One region of the Colwellia sp. BRX10-4 genome, then DNA from elsewhere that is predicted to be linked to it. Evidence: predicted binding sites of a transcription regulator. Region 1 holds the regulator's gene; each other region holds the start of a gene.
What was found. Region 1 encodes LexA, which represses DNA repair genes until DNA is damaged. Its sites were predicted from a motif close to TACTGTATNNNNATACAGTA; they were not measured.
Positions count from the first base shown of each region.

Region 2: dinB (DNA polymerase IV) is a predicted target of LexA. The motif match lies at 1,362-1,381, and genes of this name have one in related genera.
Region 3: recN (DNA repair protein RecN) is a predicted target of LexA. The motif match lies at 1,221-1,240, and genes of this name have one in related genera.
Region 4: recA (recombinase RecA) is a predicted target of LexA. The motif match lies at 2,116-2,135, and genes of this name have one in related genera.

Region 1 is NZ_JACGVZ010000007.1:26,353-29,574, forward strand. It holds gene H4J67_RS07770 (DUF6942 family protein) at 1-95, opposite strand, end outside; gene H4J67_RS07775 (alpha/beta fold hydrolase) at 565-1,383, shown strand; gene lexA (transcriptional repressor LexA) at 1,460-2,095, shown strand; gene coxB (cytochrome c oxidase subunit II) at 2,665-3,222, shown strand, end outside.
Region 2 is NZ_JACGVZ010000001.1:507,543-510,764, forward strand. It holds gene H4J67_RS02325 (HupE/UreJ family protein) at 114-1,244, opposite strand; gene dinB (DNA polymerase IV) at 1,482-2,543, shown strand; gene H4J67_RS02335 (dipeptidyl-peptidase 3 family protein) at 2,983-3,222, opposite strand, start outside.
Region 3 is NZ_JACGVZ010000029.1:2,700-5,921, reverse strand. It holds gene recN (DNA repair protein RecN) at 1-1,190, opposite strand, end outside; gene nadK (NAD(+) kinase) at 1,300-2,181, opposite strand; gene grpE (nucleotide exchange factor GrpE) at 2,638-3,222, shown strand, end outside.
Region 4 is NZ_JACGVZ010000001.1:500,202-503,423, reverse strand. It holds gene metA (homoserine O-succinyltransferase) at 1-595, opposite strand, end outside; gene recA (recombinase RecA) at 1,023-2,069, opposite strand; gene mutS (DNA mismatch repair protein MutS) at 2,407-3,222, shown strand, end outside.

The sequences.
Region 1 (3,222 bases):
AGACAAGATAATTGCTGATATTCAAGCATACTCGGTTTATTACCAATATAAACGGCGATGCTAAAGTTTGAACAACCTAAACCAATATTCTTCAATAGTACTTACTTCGTTTAACGGGGGGTATTATGTTAAATTGTAAATCTATAATCGAGACAAGTAAAACGTCATCAAAATTTTTTGTTTGTATCTGCAAGTGTTGTTGATAAAAGATTATTAGCCGTTATTTATTGGTGGGTCTGAGACAGAAGGCTATTTAATGAAATTATCCATCATCAGCACGTCGTTTTGTTTTTTGAATGTATGTAGTTACTGGCAAAGTTAGATAGATTAATGATTATCAATATCTACCAGACAACTAATATAAAATGTTAATATCGTATAGCTTCCTATAACTATCTAACGAGCCACGCGAGAAGCTTATCTAAATAATGGCATTACACTTGTTATTGCTTGAAGTATTGTTGGAGAAAAGCATTTTATATTTGTGGCAGCTGAAAATATATTGTTTAACATGATTAGAGTATCAATAATGAACGTTCAACATAAAAATGATGGAGCGCAGCTATGAATGAAAAAATTACAGCACTTAAGTCAGAATTAGCACTCCTTAAGGAACAATTTGCTAGAAAAATTACTGATGCAGAAATTCGTTTAAAAAATATGATTGAACAAGAAAGCCTAGATACTTCGGTTGAACGTGGCTATAAAATTCAAGCTTCTTTTGAAGAGCCCGTAGATTCTTTATCTAATGGTGAATGTGTAATTTTACTGCATGGGCTTGCACGTTCCGCTAACTCGATGAAAGCTATTGAAAAACGATTGTTAGCAGAAGGTTATTTTGTGATAAATATCAACTACCCTTCTAGGGATTATTCGATAGAAGAGTTGGCTGAAAAAGTGATTTCTAAAGCGCTATTAATTTGTGAAAATCGTCAAGTTAACTTTGTTACCCATTCAATGGGCGGTATATTAGTTCGCCAATATTTAAGTATGCACAAAATACCTAATTTACATAAAGTCGTGATGCTGGGCCCACCAAATAATGGCAGTGAAGTCGTTGATAAACTTAAAAATACACCTGGCTTTAGTTTTATAAATGGTGATGCGGGTATGCAATTAGGTACTGGCGAATTCAGTGTCCCTAGTAACCTTGGCAATGCTAATTTTGATTTGGGTGTTATTGCCGGTAATCAAAGTATTAATTGGATATTATCAACACTTATTCCTGATAAAGATGATGGTAAAGTTTCGGTTGCTAGTACCAAACTTGATGGTATGAATGATCACATTGAAATGGAAACGACCCATCCATTTATGATGAAAAACGAAAAAGTTATCGAACAAGTTATCCATTATCTAAAATCAGGGAGTTTTCAAAAATAATTCGGCTAGAAAACTTGCCTTTACTAATGACCTGTATATACTCACAGTAACAACTGTGTAAATTTACAGGCCCCCTATGCTAAATGAAATCAGCGAATTACGCCCTCTAACGAACCGACAACAACAAGTTTTTGATCTGATCAAAGACAAGATAAGCGATACGGGCATGCCACCAACGCGTGCTGAAATAGCCAAGTTTTTTGGCTTTAAATCAGCAAATGCAGCCGAGGAACATTTAAAAGCTTTGGCTAAAAAAGGCTATATAGAAATGTTACCAGGTACTTCTCGCGGCATTCGGTTGACTGAGAAGTTAATGGAAGAAGCCGGTTTACCGTTAATCGGCAGAGTTGCTGCAGGTGAACCTATTTTAGCTGCAGAGCATGTTGAAGATCATTATAAAGTAGACGGTAATTTGTTTCATCCAGCCGCTGATTACTTATTGAGAGTTAATGGCGAAAGCATGAAAAACATTGGCATACTTGATGGTGACTTGTTAGCAGTTCATCAAACGACCGATGTACAAAATGGCCAAGTAATTGTTGCTCGTGTCGAAGAAAATGTTACGGTTAAACGTTATAAAAGAGAAGGTAATATCGTTTACTTACATGCTGAAAATGATGATTTCTCTCCTATAAAAGTTGATTTGTCTGACCAAGAGTTTAATATTGAAGGGTTAGCTGTTGGCGTTATTCGCTCGGCAGACTGGATGTAATTAAGTTAATCTTTTTAATAAACTTAGTGGTAACGAACTAAGTCAATTTATCTAACAAATACGCTATTAAATAAGTCAAACCGATCCGTTAACTTTAGTCTATAACATAGGCTAAAGTTTGCTTTTATACCCTTTCGTATTCTTTTCATGCAAACCTTCCTCTTTCCTAAGAATAATTTTCATTCTAAACCCCATTCAAACAACTTTATCTTTTTCTGATTAAAAAATAACCACTATCAATTTTTGTAATACGCGTAGTTATACTTAGCTGTTTATTTTTAATACTACGGCTACAGCCCTTTGTTATTAGGCATTATTTTATATTAGAGTTGATACTCTATTGTTTTTATTGGTTTTTATTTTAAAATAGCTCGATTTTTAAATTGACCCAGATCAACTTTTAAGTAATTCTAGTTTGGAATGTGTACAAATATAAATATAAGGCGATGTTTTCGACGCTAACTGGTTGATAACAAAATCGCTAAGAAAATAATAAAAATCCGTACTAAAGGATGTGTTTTGTCCTAGGTATCAAGTTTTAAACTTTTATAGGGTGAAGGAGATGTCGTGTGAAAAGACGTAACCTAGGTTGGCTGTTGTTGGGGAGTGTTCTTTCCAGTTCAGCTTGGGCAGATATGCAATTAAATCTGACCAAGGGTGTAACAGAAGTAAGTAGAGATGTTTATGATCTACATATGCTCGCAATGTATATATGTGTAGCAATCGGTGTGGTTGTTTTTGGTGCTATGTTTTGGTCAATGGTTTTCCACCGAAAATCCAAAGGGGCTAAATCAGCAGATTTTCATGAAAGTACAAAAGTAGAGATTCTCTGGACAGCAATTCCCATTGTCATTCTTATCGCTATGGCTGTACCAGCAACGAAAACACTGATCGAAATGGAAAATAACGACGATTCTGACGTTACCATTCAGATCACAGGTTCTCAGTGGAAGTGGCATTATAAATATTTTGATCAAGATATTGAGTTCTACTCCGTTTTATCTACGCCAAGACCACAGTATGAGACACAAGAAGGTAAACACCTTAGTGTTGATGCCGGCGACAAAGTCAAAGGTGAAAATTATTTACTCGAAGTTGATAAACACCTTGTCATTCCAGTTAATAAG
Region 2 (3,222 bases), on a different contig from region 1:
GCCATTATCAATTAGTTTATACGGCAACGGTCTTAAATCTCTATAAAGTAGGTTTAAGGCCGTTGTTCATTTTACGACTCAATATTAAGCGACGATATGCCCTGTGTTTCGTATTAAAAGGTTCTTTCGATAAACCAATAAATAGCGATAACGGCGATAAGCACACTTAACGGTATCACCACGTATTGTCTATATTGAGGTTTTTTAGCAAACCAGCGCGTCGCTAATAAAGCCAAGGCAATGACCGTTATTTGACCGAACTCAACGCCAATATTAAATGAAATCAAGCTACTGATATACTCACTCTTGGGTAAGCCCAGTTCAACAAGTACTGCTGCAAACCCTAAACCGTGCAGTAAACCAAAAGCAAAGATAATGGGTAAGCGCCACTTTGTCAGTTTGTGATAAAAAATATTCTCAATAGCCACGTAAGCAATTGATAAGGCAATAAGTGGCTCTACAATGCTGCTAGGAAGGTTGATAATACCAAAGATACCCAAAGCTAGCGTAATGGTATGGGCAAGCGTAAAGGCACTTACCTGCCAGAGCAGTGTCGATGTCTTAGTGGCTAATAAAAATAGCGCGAGTACAAAGAGAATATGATCAAGCCCTTGTGGCAGAATATGGACAAACCCCTGATAGATATACTCAACAATATTAAGCAGTTTAATTTCGGCTGTTGAAAGTTTACGTACACCACCCTTGATGTCATCAGTAGAAAAGTGATGGCTGTTCTGGCCGGATAGCACTAAAGATTTCTCTGAACGGCTAACTGTTAATAAGACATCCCCTAAAATAGGCGAAAATATCAAGGCTGCTTTTTTACTTTTTTGTGGCAATTGACCCTGCGAAAATAGCTTAATGATTTTATTTGGTGAGTCAGAGCCAAGTATTGCTTTTAATTCAAATACCGTTAGCCCTGAAAAAGGGGCAACAAGTACATTTTCTTCATCAATAATAAAAGCGCTTTGTTGATTTATCATTTGTAATATTTTTGAGAGTAATTGCTTTATTTCAATTAAAGAGAGGTTTTTCAGATAATTAATTAAATCTGCCTCATCTACTGATGATTTTTGATGACTTTTAATAACATGCAAAACATCAATATCGATACTAAGTTGGTAGTTATTCTCTACAAGTAAGTTTAGCTCTGCTTGGTTAGCTTCATTGGTGTGAGCATTCACTAGTGCAGGTGATAAAAGTAGTAATAGGGCAAAAGTTGTTTGTAAAAGGCGCGTAATCATAAAAGTAATATCAGCTAGTCATTGATAAAAAATAAAGCGACAAATTAACGTATTTAGTATGAAATTAACAGCGGTCAAATTATTATTTCAGTATTGAACTATTAACTTAAAAGTTTATACTGTGTTTGTATACAGTCTAGGTTGAGTTGTCCATAGCGAAAATATGCTTTATTTTTTCACAGCGAAATAAGGGACTTTTGATAAACATGATTACTATAATTAAAACATGACTAAAATATGACTCAAAGCCGAAAAATAATACATATAGATATGGACTGTTTCTATGCAGCTGTTGAAATGCGTGATAATGAGTCTTTACGTAATGTGCCACTTGCGGTCGGTGGTACAGGGCCCAGAAGCGTCTTGTGTACGTGTAATTACCAAGCAAGAAAATTTGGTGTTCGCTCGGCAATGCCAGCAATTAAGGCGATGCAACTTTGCCCTGAGCTAGTTATTGTTTCAGGAAGAATGGCTGTTTACCAAGAAGTTTCTGCACAAATAAGGGCGATATTTCAACGTTACACTCAGTTGATTGAACCATTGTCGCTTGATGAAGCTTTTCTAGATGTTACCAATAACAAAGAGTTTAACGGCAGTGCGACGCTTATTGCGGAGCAAATACGTCGTGATATTTTTAATGAGCTCAATCTAACCGCCTCGGCAGGTGTTGCCCCTAATAAATTTATCGCTAAAATTGCCAGTGATGAAAACAAACCTAATGGTCAATGCGTTGTTACACCCGCAGATGTTAGTGGTTTCGTTGAAAATTTACCGTTGAAAAAAATTCCGGGTATTGGCCCTAAAACCGCACAAAAGTTATTGGGTTACGGCTTTTCGTCATGTGCAGATATACGAGCAAGTTCTGTCGCCGTATTAACACCTATTGTCGGCAAGTTTGCGCCTGCATTGTACCAACGTAGTTTTGGTATTGATCATCGCCAATTAGAAACCGACAGAGTAAGAAAATCATTAGCGATAGAAACCACTTTTTCTCAAGATTTGTCTGGTGAAAAAGAGTGTGAAAGTGCCGTTGAGCTTTTATATGAGAAGCTTTTAGTGAGATTAGAAAAACATCAACATATGGTTATTAGTAAGCAAGGGATTAAACTTAAGTTTAATGACTTTACCCAAACAACAGTTGAACAGCAAAGCAGCCAATGTGATGAAAACACCTTTAAAAAATTACTGTTAAAAGCACTGCTGCGCAGCCAATCTAGGGGAATACGTTTAATAGGATTAACCCTAGGTTTTGCTGAGCATAATAATAAAGAAACACAGCAGCTTTGTTTTAGTTTATAACCGGTAGTGACTTGATCTGATGTCAGTAGCATTATTTTAGCTAATATTGTGCTTATTTGGGTTTAATGATTTCTTTAACCGCTAATTCTAATTTTGGATCGTCAATATTTGAGCCGGTTGATTTGAAAACAACTTGTCCACTTCTATTGATAAAAAAAGATGTTTTTATCGAATCGACACTTAAAATAATTTCTCCTGGTCAGTATGAGTTATTCTGTTTATAAAGCCTGTTTAAACTCATCGAATTATTTTTGCTTTCATGATGTACGGTTTGTGTGGTGCTGCAAGGTTCGTTGTTATTTTTACTCGACTTTTTCTTCTAAATGTTTATAAATTTAAATACCTCCTGTTTTTATTTAAAAAAAGCCCATCGTAGTAGATAGGCTTTAGATAGGTTTTAATTAGACTTTAGTTAAGAACACATATTATATTTATAAAACTATAAACCCAACACTTTTTTACCTTGCTTAAAGGTAATGTCAACGGGAATATTAGCCGCTTCAATACGCGCTAAGTCTTCTGCTAAATCGGCTTTAATGACACCGCTTTTTGCAACAAGTGCAGCTACACCCTCATAATCACCATTACCTTGTAGAGTTAAAATAAGCTCAGACAACGAATTAATAGCGGCAGTCATTTTATCAATGTTGACAGAGTATAACCCTTGCGAGTTACGAGT
Region 3 (3,222 bases), on a different contig from region 1:
TTCATATTGAGCTCTTTCATGCTCAGCGTGATTTTTTTACTGAGTTTTTTAGCCGACTTTACTCTTGATGTTGATAACGCCTGAGCAGATTGTTGGTAATGTACCTTAGCTTTTTCAATGTCTATGTATGCTGTATCTAGTCTTGAACCGTCTGAATTTATGACATGTAAGGCTTGTTTTATCTCTAAGTGTAACGTTGGCAAATGCTCGGGTGCCACTTGATGTTTCTTAGCGAGTTGAATAGCGAGCGAGTAGCGGTCTTCAATCATTTGATAAGCTTCTGGGTCGAGTTCAAGCTTGTCGTAGTAGTGCTTTAGCTCATCATTAGCATCTTCAACAAGAATAAGTGCTTCGCTCAAGGTGTTAGCAATATTTGCTAACTTAGGATCCATATGAACTAAATCATTCAATTGTTCGCAGTTGTTTCTTAGGCTGTCTGAAATATTATGATTTTCGTTTTCAGACAAAGTTTGCAATGCTTTTAAAGTGCCGGTCAATAATGACTGACCGTTACTATGACGCTTGTAATCACTTTCTAGAATTTGAAATTCACCCGTTTGTAGTGAAAATTCGTCTAGCTCGGTCACTTGGTATTGTAATAATTGCAGTTTTGCTTCGCGTTGTTCTTTACTTTCTTGTAACTGTTTTAGTTCTGTATTGAGATTTCGCCATTGCTGATAGTAATATTGAACGTCGTCTAATAAGTGCTGATGATCGGCATACTCATCAAGTATTTTTCGCTGTTGTGCCGGCTTAACAATGAGTTGGTGATCGTGTTGGCCATGAATACTTATTAAAAATTGTGCAATATCTTTAAGTTGGGCAAGCGGAACTTGGCTACCGTTAATGTAGGCCTTTGAGCGTCCTTCAGCTGATATTACTCGGCGTAAAATACATTCACAATCTAACTCAGCATCGTGTTCGTCTGTTAGGGAGAGGCCATTTTTTTTAAGCCATTTTTGTGCGGAAATGTTTTTGTTAATATCAAAGGTTGCGGCTAACTCTGCTTTTTTAGTATTGGGTCTTACAACATTAGTGAGCGCTCTATCGCCTAAACATAAACCTAAGGCATCAATAGCTATTGATTTACCCGCACCTGTTTCTCCGGTGATGGTTGTCATACCTTTGCGCCAATCTATATCTAGGGAGCGCACAATGGCGAAGTTTTGAATGTTAAGATGTAAAAGCATGAGAAACCAATTCACTGTATAAATATGTATACCTGTTAATTTATACAGTAAAGTGGTTTTGTGCAAGTGTTAATCGAATAAAAATTCAACAGCTTGAATTTGTTAAAAATTAATAAAGCTTATTGCCCCAACTTAATTTATTACGCAGTACATTAAAGTAGTCATGGTCTAGAGGATGAACTAATCTCAGCGTATATTCACTTTTTCTAATAATAACTTCATCACCTGGTAATACCGCTAAAATAACATGGCCATCACAACTTACTTGTAAGTTTTCATAGTTCTCATTGGCGAGTAATAATTTTATTTCACTATTGCCGTCGACGACTATGGGTCTACTGGTCAGGGTGTGTGGAAACATCGGCACCAACGATAAGGCATTTAAATTGGGTGTTAAAATTGGACCACCTGCCGACATTGAATAGGCGGTTGAGCCAGTAGGTGTTGACACGATTAAGCCGTCAGAGCGTTGGCTGAACATAAAGCTACCATCAATGTAAACTTCAAATTCAATCATGCTGGCTACTTTTCCTGCGTGTAGCACTGCTTCATTGACCGCACTGTTAGAGCTTTTCAATTTTCCGTGGCGATAAACTTCTGCCTCAATAATAAAACGTTGCTCAGCGCGCGACTCGCCACGTAAAATTTTCTCAAGTGGTTCAATTAATTCATCGGGCGATAAATCGGTAAGAAAGCCTAAGTTCCCTCTGTTTACACCAATAACACCGATATCAAAACATGATAGAACCCTTGCGGCACCTAACATATAACCATCACCGCCCACGACTATAGCCAGGTCAGCTTGTTCACCAATTTCTACTAGGGTACCAATCGTTAGATTATCGATATCGATTGATGGGCCAACTGAGCTTTCAATTAATACCTGATAGCCTTGACTGGTAAGGAATTGATAGAGCGCTGTTATTGTTGCGCTGGCTCCTTCGTGATTTGGTTTGCCTATTAAACCTATAGTGTTATAAATTTTGCTCATGTCTACGCAGTAAGTTGTTTGTATCTTAGGATTAATAATAGTTTCGCTGTATTTTCATGGCTTGTAAAGTTGACTTTTTTATAAATTATTTACTGAGTAGCATTTTGATTAAATTTCCGCTTCAGCGAGATTTGAAAGATTTAGGGCTAAGGTATTAATTGAAGAGAATAGTTCTTCATTGTCAAAACTAATAACCTAGGCTGTAGGCCTTTTAAAATATAACTTTTGACGTTTTTTGGCGATTAGATACCTGCAGGTAATTGCTTTTATATAGAGTGACTTTATACAAAAAAATGATATTTTTCCTCAAAACACTGACAAGCGCTCAGTAACAACAAACTTAATTAAATTGGTATTTAAGCTTGAATCGTAGCAAGAAGTCCCCATAATTAGCGTTATCAGATTTATATAACCTTTATATTGTTAAATATATTATTAGTTTATTTTGGAGCTTTCATGACTAATGAGTCAACAGAAAACAAAAATACAGCTGAAGCATCAACAGAAGCTTTAACGCCCGAAGAAATTATGGCGCAAGAAATTATCGACCAAGCTGAAGAGCAAGTCGAAGTTCAACATATTCATGCCCATGAAGTGATTAGTGCCGAGCAAGAAAAGATTAACGAACTTGAGTTAAGCCTTTCTTCAGCGCAAACCACTATTGCAGATCAAAAAGACTCTGTAGTTCGTGCTAAAGCCGAAGTTGATAATATTCGCCGCCGTAGTGCACAAGACGTCGATAAAGCACGTAAATTTGCTTTAGAAAAATTCGCTGCTGAAATGTTAGTGTCAGTAGACAATTTAGAACGTGCTTTACAGAATATAGATAAAGAAGATGAAAACAATACCGGCATTATTGAAGGTCTTGAATTAACCCTACAAGGTTTAATTGCTTCGTTAGAAAAATTTGGCGTTAAAGGAGTTGATCCACAAGACCAACCTTTTAATCCTGAATTACATCAAGCTATGTCTATGCAAGAAGTTCCAGGCGTTGCGCCAAACACCGTTATTGCTGTGATGCAAAAAGGTTATGAACTCAAT
Region 4 (3,222 bases), on a different contig from region 1:
TATCAATATATCCAAATCGTGAGTGTGGGACATTAAAAAATTCTTCAAAGCCGCGGGTAAGCTGTTCTTTTTGGTCGATGGGGCTATGCTGAAATACACCGGATAATTTTTCTTTTCTTAAATGTCGTCGTAATCCATAGTGATGATATAGAGCGGCATGAGCAGCCCAACAAGAAAACATTGTTGAAGTGACATTTTCTTCAGCCCAATCAAATATTTCACAAATTTTATCCCAGAAAGTTACTTTTTCGTATTCCATTAACGCCAATGGTGCACCGGTTATAATTAAGCCATCGTATTGAGTATTCTTAATGTCATCAAAGAGACGGTAAAAATCATCTAAGTGCTCTTTTGGCGTATGTTTGGATTCATTGGCGTGAATACGCACAAAATCGACATTTATTTGTAAAGGTGTATTAGACAATACCCGTAATATTTGAACTTCTGTTTCAATTTTATTAGGCATTAGATTGAGAATAGCCACTTTCATTGGGCGAATTTCTTGACTTGCCGCTCTACGCTCAGACATTACAAAAATATTTTCTTCACCTAAAATAGACAAAGCAGGTAATAAATCTGGAATTTTAATGGGCATAGCGTTTACCTAATCAAATAATGTCAAACAAGCATGAACACTTCGTTCTCTACTTTCATTTATTAACTTATATTCTGGCTACCAATCAACATACAGGTTTCGACTAACTCAAGCACTACGAATGATAACGGATATATAAATATTATCATTTTATGGTACGTGTATTTTTAGCTATGTCAACATCTAAACGTATAGACGTCTATAATGTTTTTTACGTTAATATTATTTGTCATCTATAGCCTTAGCGAGTAAATATTGGTGTAACTAGCCTAATAGAGTGTTACGTAGAAAAATGGGGAGGTATTCGGTCAGTAAATAGGCTATCAGCCTATTAAATAAAAATGAAACAAGAGAAAAAAATCATTAATTAAATATAAAAAAGCCACTGTAAATACAGTGGCTTAATAATAGTTTAAACTTTTAATGTTTATTCTACAGCTTCTTCTTCTTTATCTTCTTTAGGTGGTTTCTCACTTGCTCTTACACTTTTAATTAACAGTAAGTCGCGTAAACGCTTATCAAGCTCTTTTGCCATTGCAGGTTTTTCTGCTAAAGATTTAGCTGCATTTGCTTTACCTTGACCAATGCGATCGCCATTGTAGCTATACCAAGAACCAGCTTTTTCAACCATGTTATGCAAAACACCTAAATCAATTAATTCACCTAAGCTATTAATACCTTGGCCATATAAAATCTGAAATTCAGCTTGTTTAAAGGGAGGCGCTATTTTGTTTTTAACTACTTTTACGCGGGTTTCGTTACCAATAATTTCGTCGCCTGCTTTTACAGCACCAATACGTCGAATATCTAAACGAACAGAAGCATAAAATTTAAGTGCATTACCACCCGTTGTGGTTTCAGGGGAACCAAACATCACACCAATTTTCATACGAATTTGGTTAATAAAAATAATCATGGTATTTGATTTTTTCAGATTACCCGTTAACTTACGCATTGCTTGTGAGAGCATACGAGCTTGTAAACCCATATGCGAGTCGCCCATATCGCCTTCAATTTCAGCTTTGGGTGTAAGGGCAGCAACAGAATCGACAACAATAACGTCAATAGCACCTGAACGCGTTAGCATGTCACAAATCTCTAACGCTTGCTCACCGGTATCAGGCTGAGAAACAAGTAACTCATTAATATTAACACCTAGCTTTTCAGCATAAATTGGGTCTAATGCATGCTCGGCATCAACGAATGCACAAACTTTACCATTACGCTGAGCTTCAGCAATAACTTCAAGCGTTAACGTTGTTTTACCACTTGATTCAGGACCATAAATTTCAACAACACGCCCAAGTGGCAAGCCACCAGCACCTAATGCAACATCAAGCGCTAATGAACCTGTAGAAATGGTTTCAACATCCATGGTGTTGTTATCACCAAGCTTCATAATTGAGCCTTTACCAAATTGTCTTTCGATTTGACTTAATGCTGCTGCTAATGCTTTTTCTTTATCATCTTTCATATTTATTCCGCCGATGTTACTAAGATTTCGTTTGATGAGGCAAGTATACTGTATGATCATACAGTATCAAGCTTTTTTACAACTATTTTCATTTTATTATCAAAAAACAAAAAAATGTGACTTTTAAGTTATTGATAAATAATAAAATAACCAACAAAGATAACTTTCAACCATTGCTCACCAAAAAGTTACTATTTATATTGTTAGTATAAAATCATCACATAAATATTATCGTATTCAGTAAAAATTTTAGTTAAATAAATAGAGTCTAAATTTGCCAGTTATGACATAATTGCCACCTTACTCTTTCATTGAACTTATGAGTTACCGCATAGAAATGACGACAGCAAACTTAGACTTATCCTCACACACCCCTATGATGCGCCAGTACTTAACCATTAAAGCTGAGTTCCCTCATATTTTAATTTTTTATCGCATGGGTGACTTTTACGAATTATTTTTTGATGATGCAAAAAAAGCATCTGATTTGCTCGATATTTCATTAACCGCTCGCGGCAAGACAGGTGGCAATGCAATACCTATGGCGGGCGTTCCCTATCATGCGGTGGAGAATTATCTAGCAAAATTAGTACAACTGGGTGAATCTGTTGCCATTTGTGAACAAATTGGTGACCCAGCAACCAGCAAAGGCCCTGTTGAACGTAAAGTTGTTAGGGTTATTACTCCAGGTACGGTGAGTGATGAAGCATTATTACTTGATAAGCATGACAACCTAATTGTTGCGGTAAGTGAAGGTAATAATAAGTCATCGCAACGCTTTGGGCTGTCTTATCTTGATATGACCAGTGGCCGCTTTGTACTGACTGAGCCAAATACCATTGAACAGTTACAAGCTGAACTACAGCGTTTATCTCCTGCTGAATTACTATACAGTGAATCGTTCTCAGCGCCAGAGTTACTAAAAGGCTATCAAGGATTAAGAAGAAGACCTGAATGGGAGTTTGATTTAGACACAGCTACTAATTTACTCAATACACAATTTGGCACTAAAGAACTTTCTGGTTTTGGTGTTGGTGATAAATTATTAGGCTTAATGGCCGCTGGTTGTTTATTTCAATATGTAAAGGAATGTCAACGCAGTGCGCTTCCTCACATTCGAGCCATTATTTGTGAGTCTTCTGCTTCTGGTGTC